2 linked regions of the Pedosphaera parvula Ellin514 genome follow. The protein of the gene in region 2 interacts with the protein of the main gene of each other region in a pairwise test. Links are inferred from orthologs where the notes say so. Each region holds a gene or a part of one and is shown on either strand. Other genes may lie near its edges.

The links.
Region 1: the proteins of CFLAV_RS03665 (region 2) and dnaA interact in binary tests that used the Escherichia coli proteins (3 or more experiments, as listed by UniProt). The link is inferred for Pedosphaera parvula Ellin514 from one-to-one orthologs.

The regions. Positions count from the first base shown.
Region 1 is NZ_ABOX02000005.1:15,020-32,104, forward strand. What follows is about bases 6,856-9,706. They hold dnaA (chromosomal replication initiator protein DnaA), read left to right. Parts: upstream 6,856-7,527; coding sequence 7,528-8,886; downstream 8,887-9,706. Other genes in these bases: glnA (type I glutamate--ammonia ligase), read left to right, coding at 6,856-7,093; CFLAV_RS05220 (ABC transporter ATP-binding protein), read left to right, coding at 8,958-9,706. Outside these bases: CFLAV_RS05185 (HEAT repeat domain-containing protein), read left to right, coding at 1-112; CFLAV_RS05190 (hypothetical protein), read left to right, coding at 208-972; CFLAV_RS35425 (hypothetical protein), read left to right, coding at 1,076-1,213; CFLAV_RS05195 (SPFH domain-containing protein), read right to left, coding at 1,292-3,130; CFLAV_RS05200 (amidohydrolase family protein), read left to right, coding at 3,719-4,768; CFLAV_RS05205 (P-II family nitrogen regulator), read left to right, coding at 5,273-5,611; more of glnA, read left to right, coding at 5,681-6,855; more of CFLAV_RS05220, read left to right, coding at 9,707-9,929; CFLAV_RS05225 (monovalent cation:proton antiporter family protein), read right to left, coding at 10,166-12,202; CFLAV_RS05235 (PEP/pyruvate-binding domain-containing protein), read right to left, coding at 12,822-15,329; CFLAV_RS05240 (phosphatase PAP2 family protein), read right to left, coding at 15,326-16,240; CFLAV_RS05245 (1-acyl-sn-glycerol-3-phosphate acyltransferase), read right to left, coding at 16,227-17,085. UniProt on the Escherichia coli protein: Plays an essential in the initiation and regulation of chromosomal replication. Binds in an ATP-dependent fashion to the origin of replication (oriC) to initiate formation of the DNA replication initiation complex once per cell cycle.
Region 2 is NZ_ABOX02000003.1:289,306-303,910, reverse strand. Bases 10,688-13,644 are described here. They hold CFLAV_RS03665 (HU family DNA-binding protein), read right to left. Parts: upstream 12,333-13,644; coding sequence 12,042-12,332; downstream 10,688-12,041. Other genes in these bases: CFLAV_RS03660 (GntR family transcriptional regulator), read left to right, coding at 12,669-13,391; CFLAV_RS03670 (hypothetical protein), read left to right, coding at 10,688-11,915; CFLAV_RS03675 (hypothetical protein), read left to right, coding at 10,688-10,726. In the rest of the region: CFLAV_RS03710 (hypothetical protein), read left to right, coding at 1-615; CFLAV_RS03705 (TolB family protein), read left to right, coding at 623-3,778; CFLAV_RS03700 (sigma-70 family RNA polymerase sigma factor), read left to right, coding at 4,346-4,915; CFLAV_RS31770 (serine/threonine-protein kinase), read left to right, coding at 4,996-7,305; CFLAV_RS03690 (tetratricopeptide repeat protein), read left to right, coding at 7,437-8,987; CFLAV_RS03685 (prepilin-type N-terminal cleavage/methylation domain-containing protein), read left to right, coding at 8,998-9,804; CFLAV_RS03680 (ankyrin repeat domain-containing protein), read right to left, coding at 9,826-10,086; more of CFLAV_RS03675, read left to right, coding at 10,184-10,687; more of CFLAV_RS03670, read left to right, coding at 10,671-10,687; CFLAV_RS03655 (DUF1559 family PulG-like putative transporter), read left to right, coding at 13,705-14,433.

The sequences.
Region 1 (17,085 bases), on a different replicon or contig from region 2:
TCCGGATTTCGTAAAGGCTCTTGAAGATACAGACTTCAGCATTCGAGGTGAGGCTACCAACTGTCTTAAACGAATTGATCCGGAAATGGCGGCGAAGATGGGAATACAGTAGATGGAGGCACGCGGATTCCCATCGTCCAAATCTTCTCCATTCTTCAGCGCGGTATGATGAGGGAGCATTTAGTCATTATTTTTCGTCTATTAAATATGAAACAATTCAAACTGTGCCTTGTCGCGATTTTCCTTGTCATCTCGACAGGCGTTGCCATGGCGCGCGCGGTTCGGACTTGGACTTATCAAGAGTTGTTGGATAAGGCTGACCTTGTGGCCATCGCAACTCCCACGGCCACTGATGACACCAAGGAGCATATTAATCTGCCGGGCTTCGATGGCCAGCGGGTCATTGGTGTTGAAACCAAATTTAAGGTCGCTGCGGTCCTGAAGGGGGATAAGGCGCTAAAGGATTTTGTTCTTCACTACTACCGGCCCGGGCCCGATGGCATGGTGGTTGATAACGGTCCGACTTTTATCTCTTTTCCCATTTCAAAGAAACCGACAGATCGCACAAGGACCTATATTCTTTTCCTTCTTCGAGAAGCTGATGGTCGCTATGCGTCAGTCGTCGGCCAGTCGGACCCAGGATTGGGCATCAGGGAACTTGAGGGGGTGTACAGCAGCGCGGTTGTTGAAACCCAGACTAAGCTGGGTATCGACGTTGGGAACGTTCTTAGGGAGTGCCAGACTATCAAACCCGGGATGACACGTGCGGAGCTTTCCAAGGTTTTCAGCACAGAAGAGGGTGGTCTTTCGACTGCCAAACATCGGACATATGTTTTTCACGATTGCCCCTACGTGAAGGTGGACGTTGATTTTAATCTTTCAGACCCGAAGCAGGATGTGCTTGATGAGCGTCCGACGGATACAATTGCCAAGATTTCCAAACCTTATCTCGAGTGGGGTGTTAATGATTGAGAAGGGGTACGTTTGGTGGATGTCTGAATTTGGGATGCGATGGCCAGCGTATGCGAGTTGAGGGAAAGAAAAGTTAGATCCCGCTCACACGGAGATGCTACCCATGAAACGATTGATGTTGGCAGGTTTGAGTCGTGGGGCGCGTGCGCGGGTGGGCGGACCGGGTTCGGCAGAATCACAGACGATGTCAGAATTCGAGTCTTTCCAGACGGGCACCAGTCTCATTCCACCGATTAATTGATTGCTGGCGAAATGAAAAAGGGGGCGGCGTCTCGTGGAGACACCGCCCCGGCCCACCTCCTGGGTCTTGTTTCCCGCTTTACGAAGTCGCAGTTGTGGTTGTGCTCGGCGGTGCGACGGACTTATCGCCGACCTGGTTGCGGAGCATGAGGCCGATCATGCTGTCGACGAGGCCGTTGCTGGCGCCGGCGTTGTTGACGGCGACGTCGGGCGTGATGCGGACGTTGCGTTCGCCCACGATTTGCATGAGTTGCATGACCGTGTAACCCTGCGTGCCGATGGCGTCGACACCAGCGCGATAGGCTTCGGCCTTGGCGTTACCGGTGGCGCGAATGGCTTCGGCTTCACCGAGGGCGCGGAGGCGGATGGATTCGGCTTCGCCACTGGCCTGCTTGATGTGCGCGTTGGCCTGGAGTTCGGCGATGTTGACGCCTTGCTCGGCGCTGACGACTTGTTGCTGGATGTCGGCCAGCGAGGTTTGGCGGACGAGTTGTTGGCGCTGTTTTTGTGCCGCTTCCTGGGTCTCGTACGTCTTCCGTTGTTCCTCCGCGATTTTGCGGTCGGTTTGCGTGGCCATCAGGGTGGCGGGCGGATTGATGTCGCCGATGAGCGTATCGATGGCTTGGACGTCGTAGGCGCCGATGGCGACGCGGATGTGTTCCGCGGCGTCGGTCTGGCGTTCGCTGCGTGCGCTGAGGAAATCGAGCACGGTGAAGTTCTGCGCCGAGTTGCGGAAGTAATTGCCGACAATCGGTTGCAGCACGTGATCGACGAGGTTTTGCATCGAGCCGACACGCGAGATGACCTTGGGGGCATCGAGCGCGCCGACGTGGATGATTTGCGAGACGTCGAGGTTGAAGGCAAAGCCATCGCGCGAACGCACGGTGATGGAGCTGAGTTTGGCATCGTAATTATGCGACTCGGTGCGATTGGCCCAGTTGAGGACGATGTTCGTGGTGGGCACGAGTTCGACCTTCATGATGCGAGTGTTGATGGGATGTTTGCCCGGATAGAGCGGCGAGACCCAAACGCCTTTGTGGCCAGGATTGACGAGGTCGCCATGTTTGAAGTCGACGCCGCTGACATCTTCGTGGGCTTTGCCGACGAAGGAGATAACCACGCCGACGTGGCCGATGGGGATTTGCAGCATCGGGACTTGTTCGACGTGCGCGAACCAGGGGTTGAGATTCCAGGTGCCCGACAGGAGAATTTGCTCCTGCAAGCCGCGTCGACCGCCGCCATTCAAGAAAGCCTGGGCGTTCTGGAAGTTGTCGTGATCGGCAATGATTGGGCCGGCGATTTCACTTTGCTCGATTGGACGACCATCGAGTGTGGTGACAATGCCGACTTTATCCGGCTCGACGTGGCGGAGTTGGAGATCGTGGGACATCATGCCGTGCTCCTGGGCGTTGTACGAGGTGATGACCGTGAACAGCGCGGTATTAATGCGGTACGTGCCGGCAGTAAGGATGCCGAGTTGACGGCCTTTCTCGCCGCCGTAGACGAGGAATTTGCGCGCGTCCTGGAAGTTGTCGCTATCGACGACTTTGGCCAGAATGCGTTCCGAGGGAATCGGCATGCCGTCGGCCGCGACGACGAGGGCGATTTCGCCTTGTGGCACGATGGTGACGGGGACTTTGATGATGCGATATTGCCAGCGCCAGAATCCGAAATGGAGACCGGGCGCAAGAGTATCGGCCTGATAACCGGCTTCGCCATTGAGGGCGAGGAGTTGGCCGGGTGGCAGGGATTTGCCGGGCGAGAATCGTTTGATGACCACGCCGACCTGACGTTCGTGGATGAGAACCGTCCCGAAAATCAGCGGACCTGCGAAGAGCAAGGCGCCGAGGATGACTGCCGCGACGCCAATGAGGGCGCTGGGGAACACCTGGCCGAGGATAAGAGTATTGGCCATCATAACAACCTTCTACTGAGGTTGCGCACCGCGCGTTTGTTTGCCGCCGGGTCTGCGGCTGGTCGCCGGCCTGCATGTTTGCGACAGGCCATGGCGATCAGTGATCGCTTTCCCGGTTGCCGCGCGATGCGACAACGCATTTTTTGTGGGGAGACCGTGAGAGCCGCGACATGCGGCCTTAGAGGATCGCCCTTCCAATTGCCGACGAGGTTAGCTGACGGGCTCGGTCCTGGAAGTGACCTTGATCGCGGTTACCCGCAATCTTACGCCCCATCCTCAAATTGCTTTGAGGAACCTGGTTCCCCCGCGTTGACCTTCAGGAAGGAAGGCCAACTTAGGCTGCTTCATAACTACACACGACCCATTCGCTCTTTTAAGAAAAAATGTCAATTGCGATCGGGAGGTGCGGAGGGTAAGTTATTGATGCAGAGGCTAATCCTACGGTTCGATGTTTTGGCTCCGGAGCAGAAGAAAGCTTCAAGTGGACTGAAATTGATTCTGAGAAGGGTTGATTGCAACACGGGATTAGGCATTGGAACAACTTGGACGATTCCATATGCTCGGAAGAATATTGGGGAAAGAAAAATCGAAATGAAACACGAGGTCAGTGACCAATCTGCAGGACCGTTGACAGCTAGGCCGACTAATTCCGGAGAACGCAAGCCGATTGATATGCACGTGCATATCGTGGGTAATGGCGCGGGAGGATCGGGATGCCGATTGCATTTGAGTGGATGGCACAAGCCGCTGGCGTCGATGATGCTGAAGGGGATTGGCTTGCCGAAAGAGGCGTTGACCGGCGATCTTGAGGGCTTGTATGTGGCGAAGTTATTGGAGTGGGTGCGTGGATCATCGTTGGGAGCGATTGTGATTTTGGCGCAGGATGAAGTGCGCAACGAAAAGGGAGAGGTGATGCATGGTGTGGGTTCGTTCTACGTGCCGAATGATTATGTGCTGAAGCTGGCGCGAGAGAATGCGGAGTTCCTGCCAGCCGTTTCGATACATCCAGCACGGCCTGATGCGATGGAGGAATTGGAGCGTTGCCTGGCAGAAGGTGCGGTGATGATGAAGTGTTTGCCGAATTGTCAGAATATTAATTGCGGCGACAAAAAGTTTACAAAGTTTTGGGAACGGATGGCGGAGGCGAAGTTGCCATTGCTTGCGCATACGGGAGGTGAGCACACGGTGCCGGTGGTGCGCAAAGAATTTGCGAACCCGAGAATATTGGAGTTGCCGTTGAGATGCGGAGTGACGGTGATTGCGGCGCATTGTGCGACGAAAAGTGGTTTGACTGATCCGGAGTATTTTTACGATTTCGCGAAGATGACGGAGGAGTTTCCGAACTTATATGGGGATACCAGCGCGTTCAACGTGCCTCTGCGCGGGCGGCATATTGATAAATGCGTATTGCGGCCGCTGGTGGAACGGATGGTGCATGGCAGTGATGTTCCGGTGCCGGTGAGCGGGATCTGGGCGTGGATGCGCGGCTATCTGGATTGGGATAGTTTACAAAAATGGGGTGAGAACCCCAATGTGCTGGAAAGAGATTATCAGCTCAAACTCGCCATGGGGTTTCCTATGGAATGCTTTACCCGGATTCACGACATCATGAGGCCCGTTGGGAAGAATTCTCCAAAGTAGCAATTCATGGGGTTTCCTTCTGCTTTTCCTTGAGGTTCAGGAGCTTGTAGAAAATTGCTCATAGGCTGTGGAATCGAAGCCGTTTATAAAAATAAAAACCGGGCTAGTCAGTCAGGGGGTGACCGAAGAGCCCGGGGAATTTTCGAATTAGTACAACAGTAGGATTACGTAGACAATCGATCCTAGCCTGTACCAAGCCAAGACCGAAACTCTTAAAGGGCTATACAAAGAACAATTTTATCGTAGCCCGAAATTCAATGCGTAATCTTATGGCTATCTAATCACGAGACCTTGGTCATGTCAACACCCGACCCAAGGTATTAGTTGCGCTTTCCATCATCATTAGGCTTTAGCCTTATGAGCCATCTTGAGCGTAAAACAAGCTAACATCGCAATTGGGCATGGGCAAATTTTTCAATGAAATAATTACAAATTGTTTTGCGGCCAATATTCCTGTTTACAGGCCATGGGTGGTTGTTAGTATCTGGCCAGCAACGCGCACGCATGAAGAAAATTGAAGCCATCATCAAACCGTTCAAACTCGAAGATGTAAAAGAGGCGCTCTCAGAAATGGGTGTCGAGGGCATGACGGTTTCAGAGGTAAAAGGATTTGGTCGTCAGAAGGGGCACACCGAGATTTATCGCGGCAGCGAATACACGGTCGATTTTCTTCCTAAAATCAAGCTGGAGATTGTGCTTGCGGATGCCCAGGTAAACGATGCGGTGGCCGCCATTGTGAAGGCGGCGAAGACGGGAAAGATTGGTGACGGAAAAGTCTTTGTCAGTCCCATCGAGAATGCGGTTCGCATTCGCACCGAAGAAACCGGCGATAAAGCTGTTTAATATTTTTTTCAATTTCCCCGTTCTAATCAGAACGGGGTTTTTTGTGACTGAACCTAAATAACAACAAGAATGAGCACACCTAAGAATGTGATTGATATGGCCAAGAAGCAGGGGGCCAAAATGGTGGACATTAAATTTGTCGACACCTTTGGAACCTGGCAGCACTTCACCGTGCCTGTGGCCGAGTTAACCGAAGAAGTTTTTGAAGAAGGATTTGGATTTGATGGTTCCTCCATCCGCGGTTGGAAGAGCATCGAAGCTTCAGACATGCTGGCCATGCCTGATCCCAATACTGCCTTCATCGATCCATTCTGCGCAGCGCCCACTCTGAGCCTGACCTGCACCATCGCGGAAACCGGCACCAAGGAAGCCTATAACCGTGATCCTCGCGGTATCGCGCAACGCGGTGAAAAATATCTCACCTCCACCGGTGTTGCCGACACGGCCGTATTCGGCCCGGAAGCTGAGTTCTTCATTTTCGACAACGTGCAATATGATCACAAGCCCAACGGCACGTTCTACAGCATCGATTCCGAAGAAGGCATTTGGAACAGCGGCCGCGATGAGATGCCAAACCTTGGTTATAAGGTCCGCTATAAAGAAGGTTATTTCCCGGTAGCTCCCACCGATACCCAGCAGGATATCCGCACCGAAATGGTATTGGTGATGGAACAATTGGGCATCAAGGTGGAGCGCCAACATCACGAAGTGGCGACTGCCGGCCAGGCTGAAATCGATTTCCGCTTTGATACGCTGGTCAAGACTGCCGACACGATGATGTTGTATAAGTACATCATTAAAAATGTGGCTCGTCGCCATGGCAAAACCGTTACTTTCATGCCGAAGCCTCTGTTCGGTGACAACGGTTCCGGCATGCACACTCATCAATCCTTGTGGAAAAAGGGCAAGCCTTTGTTCTTCGGCAAGGAATATGCCGCTTTATCCGAAATGGCGCTGCATTACATTGGCGGTATTTTGAAGCATGCCAAGGCACTCTGCGCCATTTGTAATCCAACCACCAACAGCTATAAGCGTTTGGTGCCAGGTTATGAAGCTCCGGTGAATTTGGCTTACAGCGCCAGCAATCGCTCGGCGGCAATTCGTATCCCTTCCTTCAGCAATAATCCGAAAGCGAAACGCATCGAGTATCGCCCGCCGGATCCGGCAGCTAATCCTTACCTCGCCTACACTGCATTGCTCATGGCTGGTCTGGATGGCGTGATTAACAAGATTGATCCCGGCGAACCGCTCGATAAAAACATCTATGAGCTGCCACCCGAAGAATTGGCCAAAGTGCCAAACGTTCCCGGCAGCCTGGGTGAAGCCTTGGATCATCTGGAAAAAGATCACGAATTCCTGCTCAAGGGCGACGTGTTCACCAAGGATTTCCTTGAAATGTGGGTTGCCAACAAGCGCAAGGAACATGATGCATTGCGCCTGCGCCCGCATCCCTACGAATTCTTCCTCTATTACGACGTGTAGTTCGTGAATAAGTGTTCGAGGGCACCCCGCTCGCGGGGTGCCCTTTTTTGACCTCAGAAGTTAAAAAGCCCTTGATTTTATTAGGCGAACGTCGGTTGTGAATAACTCGTGAATAAAAGTTAATATGTTGTCCTCGTAACTCTGGTGGGATTGGAATAGAACATCCCCCGCACAACCGATTCAGAAAGTTGGGCCGACGGTCGAGAAGTAGTAATCAGGGTTTCTTTTGAGATTTTTGTTTGTAAGTGGTTGCAGTAGTAAAACTTACGCATTCAATTCGGGAAAACATTAGACAAGATGATTGGGGCAATAAAAAAAACGGTGAATGCGAATGTTATTAGTCCTTGTAACCAGTGCAATGAAGGTGTGTTACGGGCGCGTTACGGGGCTAGGTGAATAAAATCATGGAAAATGGGGCATTTGGGACTATAAACATGCAAATTTCTGCGGAACATATCTGGACTGCTGCGCAAGAAAAACTGCGTGCGATGTTGAACGGTGACACTTTTAATCTGTGGTTTGCACCGTTGCGTCCGCAAGCCATCCATGGAGACTGCATCGTCTTGGAGGTGGCAAACGATTTTTGCGAGGTATGGCTTAAGGATAACTACATTGGACTGCTTCAAGAGGTTTTGACCATCACGTCCAAACGTCCCTTACAGGTAAAGTTTGTCGTGGCCACCCAGACGGCTTCGACCACACCTGCTGGCCTGGACATTCCGGAAAAAGTTAAGGTGGTTGAAGCCACCGCACCAGAGCGTTCCTCGGGCGAAGCGGCGTTCAATCCTAAAAATACTTTTGAAACGTTCGTTGTGGGTGGCAACAATAACTTTGCTCATGCGGCGGCTCAGGCGGTCGCTCAAGCTCCCGGGAAGTCCTACAACCCGCTCTTCCTTTACGGCGGTGTGGGTCTGGGCAAAACCCATTTGTTGCACGCGATCGGTCACCATGTCCTCAGCCATAAGAAAGGTGCGCGCGTGGCCTATGTGTCCTCGGAAAAATTTACCAACGAATACATTGATGCGATTCAGAACAACCAGATCGCAAAGTTTCGCAAAAAATATCGGCAGACCGATGTGCTGCTGATCGATGATATTCAGTTTTTAGCGGGCAAGGAGCGTATTCAGGAGGAATTTTTCCATACCTTCAACGCCCTGCACGAAGCGCACAAACAGATTGTTTTGACGTGCGACCGTCCTGCGAGCGAAATCCAGAACTTGGAGCATCGCCTCGTCTCTCGTTTTGAATGGGGTTTGGTGACCGACCTGCAACCGCCGGATATTGAGACCCGCATGGCGATTTTGCGCAAAAAGGCTGCATCGATGGGTGTGGAACTACCCGAGGACATTTTGAATTTCCTTGCGAATCGCATTCGTGCGAACATTCGCCGGTTGGAAGGTGCATTGATTCGTGTCGCTTCCTACGCGTCGCTGACCGGCAAGAAACTCACCATTGAAGTGGTGGAAGGTCTGTTGCGCGAAGTGCTGCACGAAGAAGGGCGCTATTCGATCAATATCGAAACCATCCAGAAAAAGGTGGCGGAGCATTTTGACATTCGTCTGGCTGACATGACCAGCAAGCGGCGGCCGGAAAACATTGCGTTTCCCAGGCAGATCGCCATGTTCCTTTCCCGCCAACTCACGGAAGGGTCGCTGAACTCCATCGGTGAAGCATTCGGCGGGCGCGATCATGGAACGGTATTGCATGCGTGCCGGTTGGTGAAGGACCGCATGGAAGTGGACCCCAGTGTGCGGCAGGTCGTAAGTTACCTTGAAAAGCAGTTGCTGCGTTGACAAACGCCAATCTGCCCGCAGATTAGTGCCCAACCTTGCAAGGGCTGCCAACAGTTTCCAGCAACGCACCGGTGATCCAGGTCAAAGGCCTCACCAAGGCGTTTCGCACGTACAAAAAGCAGCCAGGATTCGGCGGCGCAATTAAAGGTCTGTTCAATCGTAAATACGAACAGACTTTCGCGGTGAAGGATGTGAATTTCTCGGTGGAGGAGGGCGAACTGGTTGGTTTTCTTGGGCCAAATGGAGCGGGCAAAACCACCACTCTCAAAATGCTGGCGGGATTGCTTTATCCGACCACTGGTTCCGCGCAGGTGCTCGGTTATGTTCCCTGGCAGAGAGATGATGGCTATCGGCGGCAGTTTGCCCTGCTGTTGGGGCAGAAGAACCAGCTTTGGTGGGATTTGCCAGCCTTGGAATCACTGGAATTGAACGCCAGGATTTACGGCATTTCACGGGAATCACTTCAGAAGACCGTGGACGAAATGACTTCGTTACTCGACGTGAAAGACAAGCTCAACGTGATGGTGCGCGAGTTGTCTCTCGGGGAGCGAATGAAGATGGAGTTGATTGCCTCGCTGTTGCATAAACCCAAAGTGCTCTACCTGGATGAGCCGACGATTGGCCTGGATGTGATTTCGCAAAAGACGGTGCGGGAATTTCTGCGGGAGTACAACGCGAAGCAGAAGACCACCATTCTGTTGACCAGCCATTACATGGCAGACATTCAGGAACTCTGCAAGCGAGTCATTATCATTGATCACGGAACCATATTTTTCGACGGCAAGCTAAGTGAAATCATCGATCGCTTTGCCGATTCCAAACTCATAACCATCCAGTGCGAAGGGGGAAAGCAGTCTCCCTCCGAACACCTGCAGAAATACGGACAGGTCCTGGAACAAAATGCAACCGAGATCAAATTGAAGGTGAAGCGGGAGCGCGTTATTGCCGTTTGCAAGGCTTTGCTGGATGAGTTGCCCGTGAGCGATATAGATATCCAGGAAGTGCCGATTGAAGACGTGATTCGGCAAATTTTCGCGAGATAAGGCGTTTTTGGGCGATTGTGCAAGCGAGGTTCCGGCCATCAAATTACCCTGTGCGGCGTAAAGCACACCTATTCCCACAAAATTTTTCTTGAACTGAGCTTGAAGATGATATGAGATGGCGCCGACATGGGTAGTTATTCTCACCAGCTTTTAAGCAGACGCCAAGGAGGTGCGGTTGGGCAGGCCAGGTGCCAACTTCCCACTAATCTGATTCCGTAAATGGTGCGAAGTTTGTGTCAGGATTTTGTTCGTAACATCTTTTCGGCCGCTTCCAATTGTTCGCGATTTCCTAAAAGAAGCACCTGATCGCCAGCGACGATTTCATGGTCTGGTCCCGGATTCACAATGGCCTCACGATTTCGCTCAACAGCTACGAGATTCGCCCCAGTATGGGTTCGGAGTTTGAGTTGATCGATTCGCTTTCCAGCAGCGCCCGATCCCGGTTCGATGACAACTGTTAGCAATTCAGCATGAGCAAGAATTCCCTGGCGCGAAGGTGCTGCCTGATCCTGCCGGGGAACGGGAGGTTGCGCGAATGTTTCCTGCAAAGCGATCTGTGCCTTGGAATAAAGTTTGATGAAGGAACGCCACAGGAACACCGTGACCAGGGCGACAATGAGCAAAAGTGCGCCCAACACTTCAATCGGGGGCAGCAGGGTCGAACTCAAGGCGACAACAAAAAAACCAAGACCCACGACTCCGGCAAGGGGAATGATCTGGGATATGACCGCGCGAATGCTGTCAGTTCGGTCGCCAGCAGTGGCGCGTTTGACACTGAGTTCGGCAATCAACAATCCGAGAGCCTGCAGTTTTCGAAAAGTGGCAATTAAAAGCGGCAAGCTGCAGAGGACGGCGGCCAGCCACAAAATGGATTTGAGCTCGGCATCTCCACGGGCACGCTTTGGCAGCCATTCGGGCTGACGGCGCGCCAGATAGGCGTCGGCAATAAATATTGCGGAAATTAGGGCGAGATTTAAGCCAATTTGCCAAAACCACCTACGGATGAGCTTGCCGGAGGTCGCCTTGGAACTGGAGTTGCCTAATTGACCAACCCAGCGGGTATACACCGCCAGATAACCAATGATCGAAGGTGGCGCAAATCGGTCAATAAGCGTGACCACTCCATCGGCGCCCTTGATTAAATAGGGTGTAAACAAAGTCGTGATGGCGGAAACTGTCACGGCGATGGGGTAAAGGAATTTGCTGGTAACGCCCAGAGTCAGTCCCAGCGAGGCGATGATGAATGAAAATTCGCCTATTTGCGCCAGTCCCATTCCCACCCGCAGTGAAGTGCGAGTGTCGTTGCCGGCCAGAAAAGTGCCGAACGAACAACTTAATATCTTGCCCACCACCACCGCCACGGTGATCACAACAATGGGCAGTGCGTACTCAACGAGCAGCCCAGGTTCAATCAGCAGCCCAATCGATACAAAGAAAATGGCGCTAAACATGTCACGAATTGGTTCCATGAGATGTTCGATCTTTTTGAGTTCTCTCGCCTCGGCGATGACCGCGCCGATGATGAAGGCTCCCAAAGCCACGCTGTAGCCGAGTTTAACCGCCAGCAGGCATACGCCGAAGCAAAGACCCAGAATCGTGATGAGCAGGACTTCGTTACTCCTGAACCGGGCCACATATCCAATCAACCGGGGAAGAGCCAGCAAACCCACAATCAGCACAACCACCAGGAAGATGCCTAGGCGTTCGACCGTTGAGACGACCTCTGCCAGCTTCAGTGAGCCGCTCATGGCAATACCCGAGAGCAGGGCGATCATCACGATGGCCATGATATCTTCGACGATCAGGATGCCGAAGATGAGTTCGGCAAACCTCTCCTTCGATTTGCCCAAATCATTCAACGCCTTGATGATGATAGTGGTTGAGGAAATCGAAAGCATGGCTCCCAGAAAGAGACTGTCCATGTTGTTCCAGCCGAAGAGCCGGCCAATTTCGTATCCCGCCCATCCCATGAGCAGGATTTCAGAGGATGCGGCGATGAAGGCAGTGGCTCCAACTTGCTTCAGTTTTCTCAAACTGAACTCAAGGCCGAGTGAAAACATCAGGAAAATGACGCCAAGTTCGGAAAGGGTTTTGATGGTCTCCTCATCCCTGATCAAGGGGAAAGGAGGTGTGTGCGGACCAATGATCACTCCCGCGATGATATATCCGAGGACGACTGGTTGCTTGAGACGATGAAAAATCACCGTGACTACTCCCGCAACGAGCATCACCACCGCCAAATCTTGAAGGAATATAACCGCGTGCGAACCCATGAGCTTTCAAAGTACGCTCTGGAGTCGCGTTGCGTCAATGCTGGCTGGTTAAGGCAGCAGGGCAGGCATCTCAATGCCACCGCAATCCGGTGGAAAAACAATTGATTTTGCGAATTGGCGCAGCTCCGAAGTCCTGCTACGGCTAATGCGTCATGAATTGAGACGCCCCAGCCACCATATTCCAGACGAACCAGCCGTAACGTAAACTACCCGCATTGGAAGCAGGCAATGCGGGTAGTTTAAAAATGATCTGATTTCGTGTCGAGAAAAATGGTGTGGCGGCAAAAACTCTGGGGCAGAACCCATTTAAGTAGGTGGCAAGATGTTCGATCATATTTCCGAAATCGCCGAGTCAAAGAAACCCTTTATTGTCACGGTTTTCGTCGCTCGAGGTGCATGATTTGTGACCGAATTTTTTGCCGACTACTTAGATACGTCTGCCCTAGATGAAGCAGGATTGGCGACAAGCTTTGTGTTTAAGCCCGAGTTTATTGGCAACACAGTCCAATTACCTCCGATCGCAGGATTAGAGTGCGCGCGACCATCGGTGCAAATGGCGCATTGGAGCGGGGCAGGGCGGTAACAGATTTCGTTCAATAACCACTGCGCCATACCGGGTCTAAAGCAACCAGACCTTGCCTTGTGTGCCATCGACACGGACATGCTGACCGCTCTTAAGGTGGGTGAGGGATTGCTTGACTGACATCACGGCTGGTATGCGCATTTCGCGTGCGGTCACTGCCCCATGTGAAAGCGGGCCACCACTTTCAGTGATCACGGCTGCAGCGGTGTAAAACAACGGCGTCCAGGTGGGATTGGTTGTCCGCGCCACGAGCACCGCCCCTTTGGGGAACCGGGCGAAGTCTTCCGGTCCCAGCACAATGAAGACCGGTCCCTCTGCCTGGCCGGAACTGCCGGCCAACCCAGAGAGAACAACGCCTTCAAAAGTTTCCTTCTGCTTTTTCTCACCTAAAATCCATTCGGGCTGGCAGGCTTTATCCTGCAGGCAAGCGGCCTTCTGCTGGCGGACGAGCGTCGAAAACTCCTTCCACCCAGTCTCATTGTCGATATCAATGGCATGGCTGATCTGTTCGATTCGCGCAAAGAACAAGTCCATGGAGTCGGAAAGAATACCCTGCCTCACCAAACGCTCTCCCATTTCCCGCAACCCGCGACGCAACAAGGGAGTGAGCCGGGTGGTTTGGTAATGTTCCAAATCATCCAACGAGGTATACAGACGGGCAAGGCGAATGAGTTCTGCGAAAAAGAAGTGCAGGTCCCTGGGAATTTTTTGGTAGAGTTCAATTTCGGCTTCCAACATGCGATTCTTCAAATCGCGTTCCTTGTCTGTCGGGGATTGAGTGGTCGGTGACTGGAGTGCCAGCCGAATGTTATCGAGAACAACCCAGGGCATTTCGATCCAGGTAGGCGAGTAGGCATCGAAATCCATCTCACGGTGCCCGTGGTCGTGAAGGAACTTCTGAAAACGATCATTGAACTCCGGGAATCGTTGCAGAGTATGATTTGCGATTACTTCCTGCGAGCTGCATTGTTGCAACAGGACTTCCAGGCCCGGTTGGGAGCGGACCATGGAGGCAAGTTCAAACAGCTCTTTATTGATAATACCGGTTTTGGTTTCGCAGAAAGCCATCAGGCGGTCGAACAGGGAGTTGGCCGTTTCCGAATCAAAGTTCATCGCCAGCAGCCGTTGCAGCAGTCGATGAAGCGTGCTGTGAGTGATGGAAATGGCGATGTTGGGCTGGAAATATTCGGCGCCGTGTTCGTTCACGGCGAGCACGTGTTTCCACACCTCACGCAAACTTTTATCTTTCAGCGATGCGGATTGGAATGCGCCAATACGGATGAGATGTTGATCCAGATCGCGCAGCCATCGCGAAGGCAGTTCCTGAACCCAGCGAAATTCCTGCCGAATGGCGGGAATGGCGGCGACGAGTTCCTCAACGTTGCGCACGGAGAAGGGTGTTCGACGGCAGTAGAGTTCAACAATCGCCTGGTTGCCGTAAATATAATGATTGTGCATTTCAAACCACTTGCCGTGATAGGCGGGAAAGCCCATCAACTGAAATGAAAAGCTCAGCGACCGATGGAAACCGTGCTCGACGAAATCCCAGGTCAGGGGAGTGAGGGCGTTGGGAAATCTTTCGGCCGATTCATCGCGAGTCCAGCGAGGCGGAATGGTCGTGACCGGGCGCGATTGCATCAAATACAAGGTTTCATCGGCAAATCCCCACTCGATATCCTGGGGAAACCGGTAGCTGGCTTCGACTTGAAGCAGCAGTGCAGCCAGTTGTTCCAGTTGTGTTTTGTTCAGGCATGGTTTGCCTGCTTCTTCGGACTCGAGATGCACTTCCCGTATTCCGCTGGAAGAGCTGATGACCTTTCTCGATTTGCAGGCAATTTGCGCAGAGCGAAGAGCGCGGGTGGATTTATCGATGATGTACTGGTCGACCTCCCCTTCGCCGCTGACAACCGATTCGCCGAGGCCGAAATTTGCGTTCAGAATCATTTCGCTCAAATCCCCGGTCACTGGGTTAATACTGAATCCGACGCCGGCCACTTCGCAGTCGATCATCTGCTGAACCACGACCGCCATGACGGCCTGAGCGTGGTCAAAATGTTTTTGGTGGCGATAGGCGATGGCGCGGTCGGACCAGAGCGAAAGAAAGCAGGCTTTGATCTTTTCCAGGATCAGCTCCGGCGTGGAGCAATTGAGAAAGGTTTCATGTTGTCCGGCGAACGCTGCTCCAGCCAGATCCTCAAGAGTAGAGGAGGAGCGGACAGAAAAGCTTTGTGCCACAGGGAATTTGGCGAGCTGCGCGTGCACCTCGCTGACCAATTGCTGAGGCAACGGTATTTTGGCGAGATCGCAACGCAGCTCTTCGCTTTCCGTGCGCAACCGTGCGGGAATGGTAAAAGAGAATCCATTTACTCGCTGCATCAAATCTCCCTGGCTGGAGATAAAATCCTTGTAGGCTTGTGTGCTGACCACAAAGCAGGGTGGAACTGGAAAGCCGCGTTGGGTGAGGATGGCGAGGTTGGAACCTTTACCGCCGGCGAATTCCGGTTTGGCCGCCAGGGAATCATCAATCGTGAGAGTGTAGTTCATAAGTTTTTGGTGTTGAGTGCAGTCACAGGTAAATCGGCGGCGCTTTGCGCAGGATGGGTTGTTGTGCTTTTGAGCGGAAACTTGTTGGCGAGCCAGAGAGCGAATCCGGCCAGGGCGAAGCCACACAATACGTCGATGGTGTAATGATAGCGGAGATAAATGGTCGATAGCCAAAGGCCCAGGCAGGGAATAAGAAGACATTTAAATCTCTTGGGACAATGACGACGATCAAAAAAGAGCAGGAAAGCCGTGACCGCACAATGCAGGCTGGGGAAAACATCGACGCCATTACTCCCATGCACCACCAAAGCAGCATTCCATTTGGTGAAGCACCAGCCGGTCAGTGGAATGGTAAAACGATCTGCCATTGCAATGTGCGGTCCGCTGGCGGGCAGGAGTGAGTAACCGAGGAAGCCAAGGCCGTAGATCGTAAAAAGTCCGACAAAGAATTTTTTCAACACGTCGAGATTGCCGAGAAAATAGGTAATCAAGCTGAAGGCCAGATAAGGAAAGAAAAGGAGATAACAGAAACTGAAGAGTTCCGTGAAAACCGGGTGCACAAAAGCTTGCCAACGGAGGCTGAGACTGCCGCCCAGGAGAAGATCATCCATTCGTTGCAGCAGGGTATCCATGTGCGCCGGTTGGATTTGTGGTATGGCGATGCTCATGTGGGCATAAATGAGGTTCATCGCCACAGGATAGAACAAAAGCCGAAGCCGCCAGCGTGTGGGAGTTTCATGACGAAGACAAAAGCCGACTACCACGAGGTTGAGAGCGAGGACGGAAGAGTAAAGCAATGCTGATGGACTAGATAGACCAGTCGCGAACACCAGCCGCAGCCACGTGATGACGAGGAAGCATCCAAAGAAAAGCTCGTGCGGCAGCAGTGAGATGTTTTTATTCAGCTTCATTGGGCAATGAACTGAGTAACGATTTATGGCGGGCGAGCATGGGAGCGCGAAGTTCCGGATAGCGCATCTGGTTATGAAGAGCGACGGTTAGCTTCTTCGTAAGAGGATACAACTTCAGGCCTGCCCAGGTGAACGCAACATACCCCAGCAGGAGTAGCGGTTGCCCGAACAGGATCGCTACCAAAGACACTATTCCAATCCAGAGCACAAAAATGGGGAAGCCCACGAGGATGCGCCAAAGGGTGATGACGTTACGATCATCCGCCAACCTCTGTCCGGCAAACCAACCAGCAAGAAACGGTGGCAAATTTAAAAGGATGGCAGCACTTACAATTGGCGATGCCAACAGCAGTCCCAAGACATATAAAGCGACTGAGCCTGAAGGAAAGAGCGGGACACCCTGGTGAAGCAGCAGCTTTCTGGCAGTTAATTCGGGCTTCAATTTATTCCAAGCCGTGAACTCAGCCTCGGTTTTGGATTTTTCCAAAGACTTGAGGGTTTTGAAATAGGATCGAGAAGTTCCGAGGCTGGCTGCGTATGCCAAGCGTTGAATGATCTCCTGATGCTCAGCACTGCAAACATTGATCCCGACTGTTTCCAAAGCCGTTTGCACGCGACGTTTCATTCCGCGCAACTGTTCAAACTGGCTGTGGTCTGCCGGCAACTCGGTGGAGATTGGCTCGCCGACGACGACCTCAACCCGGCTGCGAAAACCCCAGGGACATTCATAGTGAATGCCGAGCGGAATGACCTGCAGCGCCGGGCCGCCCGCGCGAAGGTAATCGAGCAACAGCCAGATGGCGCCGCTCTTAAAGGGCAGGTGGCTCGGTCCCAGCGAACTTGTG
Region 2 (14,605 bases):
AAAATATTTGATGACAATTTAAGTCCCTCTGTTGCGCCTTATTTTCGCCCAAGAGTAGCCGCCGTCTTGCTGAAGGACGCCAATTTTCAGTTGGATCCGCTCTATCCGGTTGGAATTCGAATCGGTAATTGTGATACCGTCAATAATTTGATTTCCAACGTCCGCTCAACCAATTTCATTACCTACAATTTTGTCTCAGGAGATCCCAGGAATGATCCCCATGAATTGATTTTTAAGCGTCAATCTGCCGATCCATCTCATCGGGGAGAGTCGCTCCTGCCCATTGTTGTGTATCGTCAGCAAGTGACCAACGACACGTTCGCTCGTGTTTCCGGCAACCTCGTGCAGGTAACTCCCTTACTGGAACGAATCCCATATTACGTACAATTTGTCCCGAGGCAGGGGTCGTTTATTATTATTCCAGACCGACTGCTGGCGACGACCTTTGAAATTGATCCCATCTCCAATGCGAATGGAACTTTTTTATACTTGCGGGATCAACAGCCTGTAATACGCGGTGCCCGTTATCAATATTTTGTCGTGCGTTTTAACCAGAAGCATGAAGTGGCGGAAGTGATACCCGCCGGCCAGATCGATATTCCGCCAAATTTGTGAGGAAAAAGTGAAAGCAAATACCTCCAATTTTAAACCTTTGAATGCTCAGAAGCATTTGCAAATGGAACCGCATCGACGGGCTCAATCGGTCGATAGCATGTTCTGGATGCGACTGGTCCTCCTTTTATGCGCCCTTTTGATGATTGGTGGCATTCGGCAGACCGAGGCGGGTGTCGTTTATGAAACCCCCACGGAGTTCCTGGCCTCGGGCGATTTTAATGCGGATGGCAATATCGACGTGCTGGTGCTGGACAAGGCAACCGGCAATGCTCGCGTTGGTTATCAGGATACAAATGGCATTCTTTATTGGTCCGCCCCGCTTGTAACCGGACTCGAAAATGCCACCGGCTGTGCGATTGGAAGATTCCTGCAAACAAATCGCGATGCCGTAGCAGTTACGTCACCGGACTTGAACCGCATCAAGCTGGTCGATCTGTCCAACACAAATGTGGCGGGATCACCTGTGGTCATTACAACATCAGGCCTTGGACCCCATTCATTGGTCGGCTTGAAAAAACCACTCGGGGGCGTGGGAAATTCCTTTGACCATTTGCTGTCTGCAAGTTCCTACAATAACCTGCCCAGCGAGCGCCTGGACCTAACCAGCTTCTCACTTGGGGCATCGAGTCCTGCGGGTCAATTCAATGAAAACGGAATTTTCGCTCGACCAAATGCATTGCAACTCGGGACGAACGCTTTTGATTTTGCCATGGGTCTGGTTCGCGGAACCAATGATACCTTGCATATTTGGCAATTCACCAATTCGCCCGGATTGCTGACAACTTACAGTAATCTGCCGCCACTGAGTGATTATGCAGTGGGACGATTCAACGGTGAAACACTGCCTCGAGTTGCTTTCTACGTTCCCGGGCAATCCAATATTTCCATTGTTCAGCTCACAAACATTTCCGGCGCATTGAGTTTCGGAACTTCTATTGCAATTTCGCTTACGAACGCCATTGAAGGTGTTTATTACGTGGCTGGCACGAACGGAGATGGATCTCTTCAAGTGCAATTTGGCGATGGAATTCAAGGCATACGCCTGCCTGGAAACTCCCCGATATTGGGTGCTGCATATCGTAACGGATCTGGTGCCACCGGACTGGTTCCACTGACAAATGACAAATTTGCACTCCTGACCGCGCCGACGGGGACTGTAACTTCCGTGCATGCGCAGGTGATGCAATATAACGGGAACGGTTACACGCAAATCAGCGCTGGAGATTTGCCGGCCATCAGTTCGCATACCACCCGCGCCAATGTCTGGCTTTTCCAGAAGGAACCTTTTGTTTCCTCCGCGCCCGGATTCATTGCTTCCTTAAGTTCTCCCGACTGGAGCACGCTGGTGACCGGTTTGCCGGGAAGTTTAAACGTGCGCAAGGAGAGTGATGCCGGCGCGAGCACCGGCCTCGGAAATGCCAGCACCAATAGTCCCGGTGCACCACCGCAAGGTGCGGCCTATGGAGTGCCGGACCAGTATCTGGATTCAATTTCTTTATTCAGTTATGCCAGTCCGCGCCCTGCAGAACCAGTCGTCGTTACGATTACACCGCCTCCGGCCAGCTATCCCGGCCCAATCCAGGTTTCTTTTTCCACGCTCAATGCCAGCGACAAGGTGTTCTACCGTACCGGGCCAACAAATGCGTGGCAGCAATATGCGGCGACATTTCAATTGACCAACGACACCACTGTTCAATATTACGGAACCAATTCCTCAGCCAACTCTCGTTCAAGTCTGGTGTCGGCAAAGTACCTGCTGGCCAGCAACAACAAGGGCCCCGAACAACCGCTAATCGTTGATCCATTTGCCGGCACCAATAACCCGCCAATCTTTAATACGAACCAGGTTACTATTTCCTACAATGGAACCATCTTTTATAGCCGCCGCTCGGGAACTACTGGCAGCATCTGGTCGATTGATTTGGACGGCGCAGGGGACGACTACATTACGTCTGGAATCAGGCCGCGGGTTTCGCACGATGGGCAGTGGATGGCTTTTCTGCGCGAGGGAAACCCATTTGCCGGCCAAGGAAACATCTGGGTAAGGAATCTCGTCAGTGGTCTTGAACAAAGAATACTCGTTAATACCAACAGCATTGTCAGCTATGACTGGGATCTTAGCGGCACCAATCTGGTTATTGACTATGCTTGCAAGCTTTGGCGATTGGGACTCAACGGTTCACTTGCACTTTTACCACTGAACGAAAACTGTGCTGACGTTGCTCCGGTGGTAAATCCTCTCGACGGTCGACTTGCCTATTTTAATTTGAACCCGAATGCCCTTAATCCAGGAATTTCGGTGACTACTCCCGATCTCGCTACAGGAGTTCATTTCAATCTGAATGTTTTTGGCGCAAGTTGGCCATCATGGTCTCCGGACGGGCAAAACCTGGTGTTCGTGGATAGTAACGATTATTCCTCCGTTGATAAGGGAACGAATCTGTATCTGGTCCATTCGGATGGAACCGGGGTGCACCAGATGACGCGACTCAATGCGGCTCCCAATGGCTTTCCGCATGGGGCAATCTGGTCTCCGTCTGGTGATGCCCTGGTTAGCGCAGGCACTGTAAATGGTACCAATGGCCTGTACGTATTGCCGCTCTTTGACGATGTTTGTGCCTGCACTGCATTGCGCCTGCCGACAACTCCGGGTGACCCGATCGATTTTGTCGGCTCCATCGCAGTCGCTGCTGCGCCACAACCTCAATTCGGCAAACCGGGATTATTCATTCGTCTCGATCCCAACGATGTAGTCGTTTATTGGAGCACAAATTATGTGGGATATGTGCTGGAAGCCACCGGCAATGCTACAGTCACCTCGGTTTGGTCTACAGTAAATGGCCCATATATCCCGTCCGGTTTCTTCTACGAACATCGGGAACCAAAAACAAACCTCCTGGCTAGACAGTTCTTCCGGCTCCGGTTCGGAGGATTGGCTCTGAATGCACCAACGCTTTCGATCCATGTTGAAACCAATCAACTGGTGATCAACTGGTCCACCAACGCCACCGGCTTCACCTTGGAATCCAAAACGGATGTGTCTCCAGCCACTTCTTGGACGACCGTCAGCGGCCCATATACCATCTCCGGTAGTTTGATGGAAAAACGAAAAGCGATCTCCTCTCAGCAGTCCCAGGAATTCTTCCGATTGCGTAAACCCTAATCCTTCTGCAGCCAATTTCGTCACCCAGGATTAAGGTTCGAGGTCACCCCGAACTATTTCATAACTGCCGCGTCATGTTTTCGCCTTGGACATGAATTGGCTACCGCGGCCCATCCTGCTTAAACGCCAATGGGTGAACCCCGAACGCAAGACGCTGTATCAGCCTTGCTGTGTTGGTTCCTTATATTTGTGGGTTTTGAACCATTCCTGGACGGCAAACAGCTTGCCCGCCCGGCACAAGGCACAAAGTTGTTTGTAATCATGAGGCAGCGGCGGTCGGGTGTTCTTGGCCCGCGATCGCGCCTGAGGCATTGCTTCCTTTTGGACTTCAACTGCCTCTGGCCTCGTTCCATAGTCCTGCGGGTCTAAATTCAGCTGGAGTTTATATGATTAACTTTTACTGGTATAAAACTTTATTGTTCAAGTACAGCTTGTGTACACAAACAATAAAGTTTGTAACCCAGCAGGGCCAACGATCGAAGGCACGCCAGGAAAGTAGACCGAAGCATATGCCGTCGTACGTTTGATCTTGATTTGAGGTTCCTGTTCTGGGATTCGTCACTCCTGGTGAGTGAGATCACGCTTATTCTAAACGCTGTCGAGCAAGGGGATTCCAAGGCAGCGGCGAAGTTGTTGCCCTTGGTTTATGGTGAACTACGACGGCTGGCGGCGTGGCTGCTCGCGAACGAGAAGCCGGGCCAAACCCTGCAGGCGACTGCGCTGGTGCACGAGGCCTATCTGCGCTTGGTCAGCAAGGAAGACCCGGGCTGGCAAGGGCGGCGGCATTTCTTCGGCGCCGCCGCGGAGGCCATGCGCCGCATCCTGGTGGAAAACGCCCGCCGCAAAAAACGCCTGAAACATGGCGGACAATGGGAACGTGTGGACGTGGAGGCGTTGGACATTGCCTCACCCATGCCGGATGACGATTTGCTGGCGCTGGATGAAGCGCTGGATGGATTGGCCGAGGTTGATCCGCGCGCGGCCGAACTGGTAAAGCTTTGTTACTTTGTCGGACTCACCCAGGAGCAGGCGGCCAAGGAACTCAATATTTCCATCAGCACGGTTGAGCGGACCTGGGCTTTCGCCCGGGCCTGGCTGTTCCGGGAAATTCAAAAAGGGCAGAATCCTCCAGCATAAATTTCTTGAACTTCAGTGAGGGGATTGACCGGAAAACGGCGCAGGGAAGAAGTGATGGGCAATTGCAACGAGACAATTTAATGGAACTGGATTCTGAACGCCTCAAGGAAATCTTCTCGCTGGCGCTGCTGCGGAAGTCGCCGTCGGAACAGGAATGTTACCTGGCCGAAGCTTGCCACGGCGACGCCGAATTGCGCCGCCAGGTGGAATCGCTATTGCAGGCGCATGAGCAGGCGGGGGAGTTTCTTGGCCAGGCCGGGAAACTACTCCCCTCCAGTTTCAGGGCCGAGTGCGCCGGAGCGATGATTGGACGCTACAAGCTGCTGGAACTCATTGGCGAAGGCGGCTTCGGCACCGTTTGGATGGCGGAGCAGGTGGAACCGGTGCGGCGGCGGCTGGCGCTCAAAGTCATCAAACCCGGCATGGACACCAAGCAGGTCCTGGCCCGCTTCGAGGCCGAGCGGCAGGCCCTGGCCATGATGGATCATCCGAGCATCGCGCGAGTGTTTGATGGCGGGGCGACCGACAATGGCCGTCCGTATTTCGTGATGGAACTCGTGCGCGGAATCCGCATCACGGATTATTGCGACGCCAACAAGCTCTCCACGCGCGAAAGATTGCTGTTGTTCATCCAGGTCTGCCAGGCCGTGGAACACGCGCACCAAAAAGGCATCATCCACCGCGACCTCAAGCCGTCAAACGTTCTCGTCACCGAAGTGGATGGCGCGCCCGTGCCCAAGGTCATTGACTTCGGCGTGGCCAAGGCGATGCAGGCACGGCTCACGGAGTTGACGCTCTTCACCGGGTTGCATCAGATGATTGGGACGCCTTCCTACATGAGTCCGGAGCAGGCCGGGTTGGGCGCGCTGGACATGGACACGCGCAGTGACATCTATGGGCTCGGCGTCCTGCTTTACGAATTGCTCACCGGCCAGACGCCCCTGACCAAAGAGGAATTTGACAAGGCGGGCCTGGATGAAATCTTCCGGCTGGTCCGGGAACGAGATCCACAAAAGCCATCCACGCGCCTCAGCGCTCTCACGCGCGAGGAGCTTACGACAGTGGCCGCCCAACGCCAGGCTGAGCCGGCCAAACTCAACCGGCTTCTGACCGGCGACCTGGATTGGATTGTCATGAAGGCGCTGGAGAAGGACCGCCGGCGGAGATATGAAAACGCCAGCAGCCTTGCCTCTGATCTTGTGCGGCACCTCAACAACGAACCGGTGATGGCACGGCCACCGAGCAATATGTATCGGCTGCAAAAGGCGTGGCGACGAAACCAGACAGTTTTCGCCTCTGCCATCATGATAGCCTTGGTGCTAGTGTCGACCACGGGCATCAGCGTCTGGCAGGCCATTCGTGCCACCCGGGCTGAGACCCTGGCCAAACAGCGCCTGGCTGAATCGGAAGCCATCTCCAAATCTCTCTCGGATATGTCAGAGCACTCTTTTACGGTCGGGTTGATGGATGATAACCGGCCGATTTTTGCCTTTGACGATGCTGGCCGTCACGCGGCCATCGATCTGCGGGAGCAGATACTGGTGTTCAACATCAAAGTGCACGGTCTGGAAGCCCCCGACACGATTAGCGCGATGGAAAATCTGGCGGATTCTTACGAGGGAGTTCACCGCATCGAAGAGGCTATCAAACTGCGTGAGGAGGTGCTGACATTTCGCCGCAAAATGAGCGGTCCATCAACCGTGGACACGATCAACGCAATGGGAAAGCTGGCGGGATCCTACTATTCCGCGGGCCGCAGCCGGGAGGCGACCGCCTTGTTGGAAAACGTCTGCGAACTGGAACCAACGAACTCGCTGGCTTCACTCCGGCTTGCTGCCTTGGAGGCGTGGTTTGGTCAGGGCACCAATTATGAAGCCACCCGCCGCCGGCTTGTTGATCAACCGGAGAGAACGAACAACACCGAAATGGAGAAACATGACGCTGCCATTTATGCGGAGCGCGCGGCCAAAGTCTATTGCCTGCTGCCCTCCGCGGATGCCGCCCGACAGGCGAAGGTCCTTCACCTCGCACAACTCTCGGTGGAGCTTGGCGATACCAACGATTGGGGTCAACTGGCACTCGGCATGGCTGAATATCGCAACGGCCAATACGCTGCCGCCGAACATTCCCTGAAAATAGTGGAACAGGCGATGGCTGATAAGCGTCCCGAAGTTCAGGGAACCGCCAGGCTGTTCAGGGCCATAAGCCTGTTTCGCCAGAACAAACCAGCAGAAGCCCGGAAGCTGTTTGGCGAGGCTGAGGCACAAATACCATTCCCGGCGGACGAGCGCAGACCGTTCGCTGAACAGGGCATCTTCAGCCCCTACAATCAGGAGTTGCTAATCTGCTGGCTGGCTGTTAGGGAGGCCAGGTCCTTGCTAAAGCGCTGAATCATTGCTTGTAAACAAACGACCCAAACCCGTCCGGATGGATTTTTCAATTTTGATGAGGGGATCGGCCTGCAAAAAGCGCATGGAAGGAGGAACGGCTGCCGAAGCCAAAAAACTCGGCAAAATTACTTATGATCAGGCGGATTCATTTTTTATTAACAGTTTTTGCGCTCCTGTGTGGAATAATCGCCCCTCAGACCACGGCGGCCCAGGAACTAAACGTCGAGGATTCGGTTAAACAGGCAATGGCTCTCGCGCGAGCTGGCAAGCTGGCTGAGGCGGAAGAACCGCTGAACCGCCTGCTGGATCAAACCAATGGCAAAACGATCCCGAAGGCCAAAATCCTTCTCATTCGCGCTTACCTTCGCGGTGAAAATGCCCGATTTCAGGAGGCCGCCACCGACCTGAAACAAGTGATCGAAATAGACCCTTCCGACCACATACCGTGGTTCTTGTTGATGCCGCTCCTGGTTCAAACCGGGGATATGGGAGAATACAGAAACTACTCCAAAGGTATGTTGCAGCGCTTTGGCAATAGCACCAACGCCCCGATTGCCGAGCGGACAGCCAAATGTTTCCTGCTGATGCCCGCCGCCGGCAGTCCGGACGATTTGACCCAGGCCGCCAAAGTGGCCGAAAAAGCCGTCGCACTTGCAAAAAATGGCGAGTGGCTGCATTGGCGGCTCATGACCAGAGGCTTGTCGGAATATCGCCAGGGACATTTCGCCCGCGCAATCAAAACAATGGAGCTGGCTCAAAAAGAACTGACCAAGGCAGAGGATGGCGCGTGGAATATGTGCCAGGCAGACACTTATTTTGTTTCAGCCATGGCGCACCATCAACTCAAACAAATGGACAAGGCAAGCACGGCTTTCGGGCATGGTCGCGTCATCGTGCTGACAAAATTACCGAGCTTGGACAGCAAGGATTTGAGCCCGGGCTGGATGGATGTTTTGATGACTTATATCCTCATGCACGAAGCCAAAACGACCATTGAAAGCGCAACCGTCGCCGCAATCGCACCGCGAGGCATTACTTCCATCCCGGCGCTGGCGAAAGATCAACCGGGTTTCCTCGGTCCGGCAAATTCAGGTGCCGAAAGCGGTTTTGCCACATGGTACTCTGGAGTCCTTGGGGGCGGTTCGGTGTCGATTGGGAACGATGATCCGGCAACGGGTTATAATTATTTCAGAATCGGCATCACGAATGCCTCCGCCTACGGAACCAATCACGCCGATCTGCGCAGCGAAATGTTCCCGCTGAGGCTCAATCGCGGGCCTTTCACTCTGTCGTTTGCCTATAAGCTGCCCGACACGGTCAAGCCGGGAGATAATATTGACGTGGACTTACGGTTTTTCGGCGAGGGCAAGGATAACTTTCTTGGCCAGACAGTGCTCAATGTCGGTTCAAGCACCGGTGATTCGGAAATGACCCAATACAAAACAATGACCGCAACCAACATCCTGGCCCCCAAGGGAGCTGTCAAAGCAGACGTCTGGGTTGTTGCCAATATCAGAGGACCGTGGACTTCCGGCTTTGCTCAATTCGACAATTTCTCGGTCACTGCCACTCCCGCACGATCCCGGACAGGAATTTTTGCTGGCGCGGGAATATTCTCTGCCCTGGCCGCCTGCCTGGCGGTAACGCTTTTTGTGCGTCAGCGGCGCAGGCAAATGCCATGAATGGAATCGTATGACTCCAAGCCGCAAACGATATGTCCAGACTCACCTGCCTGCCAGTCTCCAGGCGCGGGCCTCGTTCGCTTTTACTCTGGTCGAATTGCTTGTGGTGATCGCAATCGTTGCGATTCTGGCAGCCCTGCTGCTCCCGGCACTCAGCCGGAGCAAAGCCACCGCTTTGCAGATTCAATGCCTGGGACAAACCAAACAATTGGCGCTGGCCCTCCAGATGTACGCCAGCGATAACCACGAGTTCATGCCGTGGCCAAATTGGGGATCCCGCTTCCAAGGCTGGTTATACACGCCCACCAACGGTGGACCGCCGGAACCCTCCAATCCGCCAGAAGCAGTCTATGCCGGCGGTTTGCTTTGGCCGTATGTCAAACAGGTTAAAGTTTATTGGTGCCCCACTGATTACACCAACACACCGTATTTTTCCGAACGGCTGGAACAACTTTCCAGCTACATTATGAACGGAGCCATCATAGGATACTCTATGGCGCCACCAGCCTCCAAAACCCACAAACTCTCAGATATGAACCCCTCCGCCTTCGCAACCTGGGAACCCAGCGACCAACCTCCCTACAACCCGCGACTGGTCTTCAATGATGGCGCCAGTTATCCTATCGACGAGGAAGGACCAAGCCCACGCCACCGTTCCGGTTGCAACGTCACTTCGTTTGACGGCCATGCTCAATTTCTGAAATCCACCGAGTTCCAGCACGAGCAGCTCAACACCCCCGGCCTGCTTTGGTGCGATCCCGACTCCTCCAGCGGCACCGGTGGTCATCTGGGCAGCGATTGCGGCCTTTGGAAATAGCCAGCCTTCGACTCCAAATCGTCATGTCGCGATACTTCCACCTTCCGCTCCAAGAAGCAGGCGCCTGACCTCATTATACCTCTGGATGGAAGCGTCGTCATCCCTCTCGTCCGGAAGTGTGATATTCGTAACAAACGCCAGCTTTGCCTCGGCAAGCTCACGCGCCGACCGCGCTTTGCGTCCGCGTTGTTTGGCTTGTCGCGCAAGCGGCTCCGCACCCGCATCAAGCAATATCCAAACGACTGCCGGATGACCACGAAACGCAGCACGCATGAGCGGAATCGTGCCGCTACAACCTTAACCTCGGCATCCGCCCGAATCAGGGCCAGGAGCAGGGGGGATTCAAATAATCGATATCGGAAATCTTAAGCAAATCACGATGGCCGTCCAATTGTACGCGACTGATAACGGCGACATTTTGCCCTGGCCGAATTGGAAAAGCGGAGATCACTCCGGGCGTCCCGGCTGGCTATATGCCCTGGACAATTCGGGCACTGGCCCGGCGCAATTTAAGATTGAAAGGGGATTGCTTTGGCCCACGTTGGCAAGTCAGAAAATCTACCTATGTCCCATGGATGACACCAACAGCGCTCTTTTCCGCGAGCGCGAGCAACAGCTGTCCAGTTACGCGATGAACGGTGCCGTGGTTGGTTATGACCGAACCAATTTTCCAACCGCCAAATTGGGCAGCATGCGGCCGGATGACGTTGCCTTCTGGGAAACGGAGACCCAGCCAGAATACTTCAACGACGGTGCAAACTTTCCGGCGGAGGGCGTCAGTGAACGTCATCTCAACGGAGCGATTAACGCCACATTTGGCGGCTCGGTGGGTTACGTCCGCCTGGGTGCCTGGTACCTCCAGGTGTATGACACGAATAAAAACAGTCTTTGGTGCTACCCCGACTCTCCGGATGGTCGATGATTTAAATTACGTTTTGCGGACTTACGTTTCGAAACTTTTGCTCACGGGAGCCGTTTGTTTCACCGTCGCAGTTCTCGTCTCCGGTTGCCGGAAATCGGAGCGGGAATCTGCGGAACGAGCAGCCATCGCGCGACACCAACAGGAAGTGCAGCGGCAAAAGGAGTTTCGAAAGGTGCTACAAGGCCCGGAGGCAGCGCGTATAAACAAGAGCGTGGAGTTTCTCGCCCTGCTTCACCACAACGGCCAGTTGCCGGGAATTGCGAAGCATGACCATGGAATGCTGCGTTTGGAGAAGCCGCCCCTGGTAAGCCCGAACGGGCCTTATTATTGGTCCCTGCAACTTCACGTTATCACCAAAGACTCTCCTCCCCGAAACTATTTTTATGTTCTCGTGCAGACGTATAGCAACAGCGACTTCCAATTGCAGAAGGCCTGGCGCGCCGATGCCTCCGGAAAAGTCGTTGAAACCTATCCCATCAAACTTACGCCGACCATGGCGAAGGCTCACATGGCTTTCCTCGGGCCGGCAAATCCGGGAGCGGAAAACGGTTTCGCGGGCTGGTACACTGGAGTCCTCGGCGGGGGGACGGTGGTGATTGACAATGCTGATCCGGCGACGGGCTTAAACTCTTTCAGAATCGGAATCACCAACGCGGCTGCCCACGAAACTAATCACGCCGACATCCGGAGCGAAATGTTCCCGCTGGAGCGCGCGCGTGGGCCATTCACCTTCGCGTTCGCGTATAAGTTGCCGGGCAAGGTCAACCCCGGAGACAATATTGACGTGGCTTTCCGGTTCTTTGGAAGGGAGGGAGACTTTCTTGGCCAGACCGTGCTCCATGTCGGTTCAAGCACGGACGATTCGGAAATGCTTAAATACAAAACGATGACCGCAACCAACCTCTTCCCGCCCAAAGGAGTTGTCCAGGCGGATGTCTGGATCGTCGCTAATATAGGCGACCCTTGGACTTCGGGCTATGCACATTTCGACAACTTCTCGGTCACCGTCGTTCCGGCACGATCCCGGGCGGGAATTTTCGCTGGCATGGGAATATTTGCAGCCCTGACCGCGTGGCTGATTGGAACGCATCGTGTGCGCCACCGTCGCAAACGGCGTAACCGTTACCCCAGCCCTTTCAATTACCCACAAGTTTTGCTGCCAACGAAAAGCCCAACTGGATGTCATTGATTCGCGACAGGCCCCGCCGCATGGCCACTTTCAATCACTGATAAAGCTCTTTCGTTTCAAACAATGGCCGTAAAGAAAAAAGGCACTCTGAAGTGAATCAGAGTGCCTTTGTTGGAAGTTGAAAAATTACTTCTTAACGCCGAGGATCGCATCCTTGGCTGCCTTGGCGACGCGGAACTTCACGACGCGCTTGGCGGCGATCTTGATGGTTTCGCCAGTAGCAGGATTGCGGCCCATGCGGGCTTTGCGATTGACCAAAACGAGCTTGCCTAAACCAGGAATGGTAAAGGTGTTCTTGGCATTCTTGTAGGCAAGTTCTGCCAGATGATCGAGGATTTCCACCGCTTGCTTCTTGGTGATTTGATTCTTTTCAGCGATTTCCGCTGCCAATTGGGATTTAGATAAGGCTTTAGCCATGGCGGGACACTAAAGCCTACACTCGCTTATGAAAAGAGAAATTTAACGTTTTTCCTGAGGAATTTTCGATTTCACACCGCTGCAGTTCGATCCCAACACGATTACAACGAAACATGTTGCGGCAGTAATTCGACACGGGAGGTGTGTCATCGCCTGAAAATTCTGAAATCGGTCAGATTCGCGAGCAGGCTGTTTACTTATGAATTGCTCAACAATGGCGGATCTATTAGGATAAATGCAAGTTTCACAAGAACGTTTGATTGTTGCGATTTGTTGTCTCATGCAGCGCCTAAAAATCGTTGGTGATGACGGCAGGCCGCAACCAGATTGACCATCATGCAAGAGCCATACAGTCCGCCAAAGTATTTTCAGATCCGTCGGGATATTATCTCGATGGTTCAACGAGGGGAACTTGCCCCGGGAAATCCCGTGCCTTCTGAAAACGAGATTATCGAGAAATACCAGGTGAGCAATACCACCGCGCGAAAGGCTTTGCACGAGTTGGAGAAGGAGGGGTGGGTCACTCGCATTAAGGGGAAGGGGACCTTCGTCAAGAATTACACGGTGGTGCGCGCCATCAACCGGATTTTTGGCTTCACCAAGAACATGATTGAAGCTGGTCGCAAGCCGGCCACTAAGTTAACCGGGTTTCATTTGCGCAAAGGAGATCATACCCAGGTCGTAAATGGCAGAGAGTTTACGATGCGTGGCCCGTACTGCGAGATTGAACGAGTGCGTTATGCCGATGGCATTCCGATGATGAGTGAGACGCGGTATATCTCGCTTCAGTTTTGTCCTGAGATACATCGCCGCAACCTGGAGCATTCGTTGTATCAAATTTTTGAGAAGGACTACGGAATCGTGCTCACCGAAATCAATCAGATGGTGAGCGCTGTAATCATAGAAGGGGCGGCCCTCGAAGTATTTCAGTTGGAAAAACCCAGTCCTGCATTCCGTGTGGAAGGGGTTTCGTTCTGTGGCAAAGATATGATCGTTGAAATGGAGGATTCTGTTTACCGGGGGGACATGTATCGGTTTGCTGCCAAGGCAGTGCGGTGAGGGGGATGAGAATTTCCGCAAGTCGTTTCTTGCTCGTATCTCTGTAGTAACGGAATTGTAACTTGGGCTCGAATCAAGGATGTAGTCTAATTTTCCCTGAACATGTTGCCAGGTAATGCCGCTCACCGCGTGAAGCAGCAGGCCAGCCAGCCGGGCAAAAAACAAACAAAATTATTGACGTTGGAGTGAAAAAGGCATACCTAGTGCGTTAACGCACGAATCTGGTGTTTTCGACACTCGCGTCCGATGGAGCTGGATCAAGCTGAATCAATTAAGAACAGGTTTGGAGTAGCAAAAAAAGAAGAGTAGAAGTATGAAAAAATTATCGCGCTTCCCTGGAAAAGGGAATTCCAGCACCTGGGCTTTCACCCTGATCGAACTCCTGGTAGTTATCGCGATTATTGCGATTTTGGCGGGATTGCTGCTTCCAGCGCTGGCAAGGGCCAAGGCAAAGGCGCAACGCACAGGTTGTTTGAACAATTTGAAACAACTTGGTCTTGGATGTCAAATGTACGCCGATGATTTTCGCGGCCATTATACAGCTCCTTCGTGGGTGTATAATCCATCCGAAGTTCCTGGATCCGATCGCGATGACCGCGATGATGATTTATCATTTCTTTACCCCTTGTACGTTTCGACACTGAAAAGCTATACCTGCCCCAGCACCGCGAATTTTATTGATCCAAACAATACAACCATCAAACCGGATGGGACAAAGATTCCACGGGGGACTGCATACAAGGCGAATGGCAAACCGGGGACAAACGGGCTGAGCTTTGAGACTTTGGGCTGTTTTAATGGCGCTAGAGGCCCCAAGAAGAAAGCTTCAACAGTCGTAAAGCCATCGGAAACGTTTCTAACGGTCGATGCGGACGATGTTACAGACCCAAAGGATGTTAATAACTATCCAGACTTCAAGGACGATAACCATGGTGCAGATGGCGCCAATATGAATTTCTGTGATGGTCATGCGCAGTGGATTACCCAAAAGCGATGGCACATTGTATGGGACTACTCCCAAACCAATGTGCTCGCGAATTAAGCTTCTTCCGTTACCCACCAACCAAAACTTACCAATGAAACAAGCATTGTCAGCCTAAATGGTTTCGCCGGCTGCCTATGCATCGGCACGCGCTGATATATTATACGCCTAAGTGGGATTTTGATTTTCTTGATTGCAATAACATAAATTTGTTGACTTCAGTCCCCTTGAA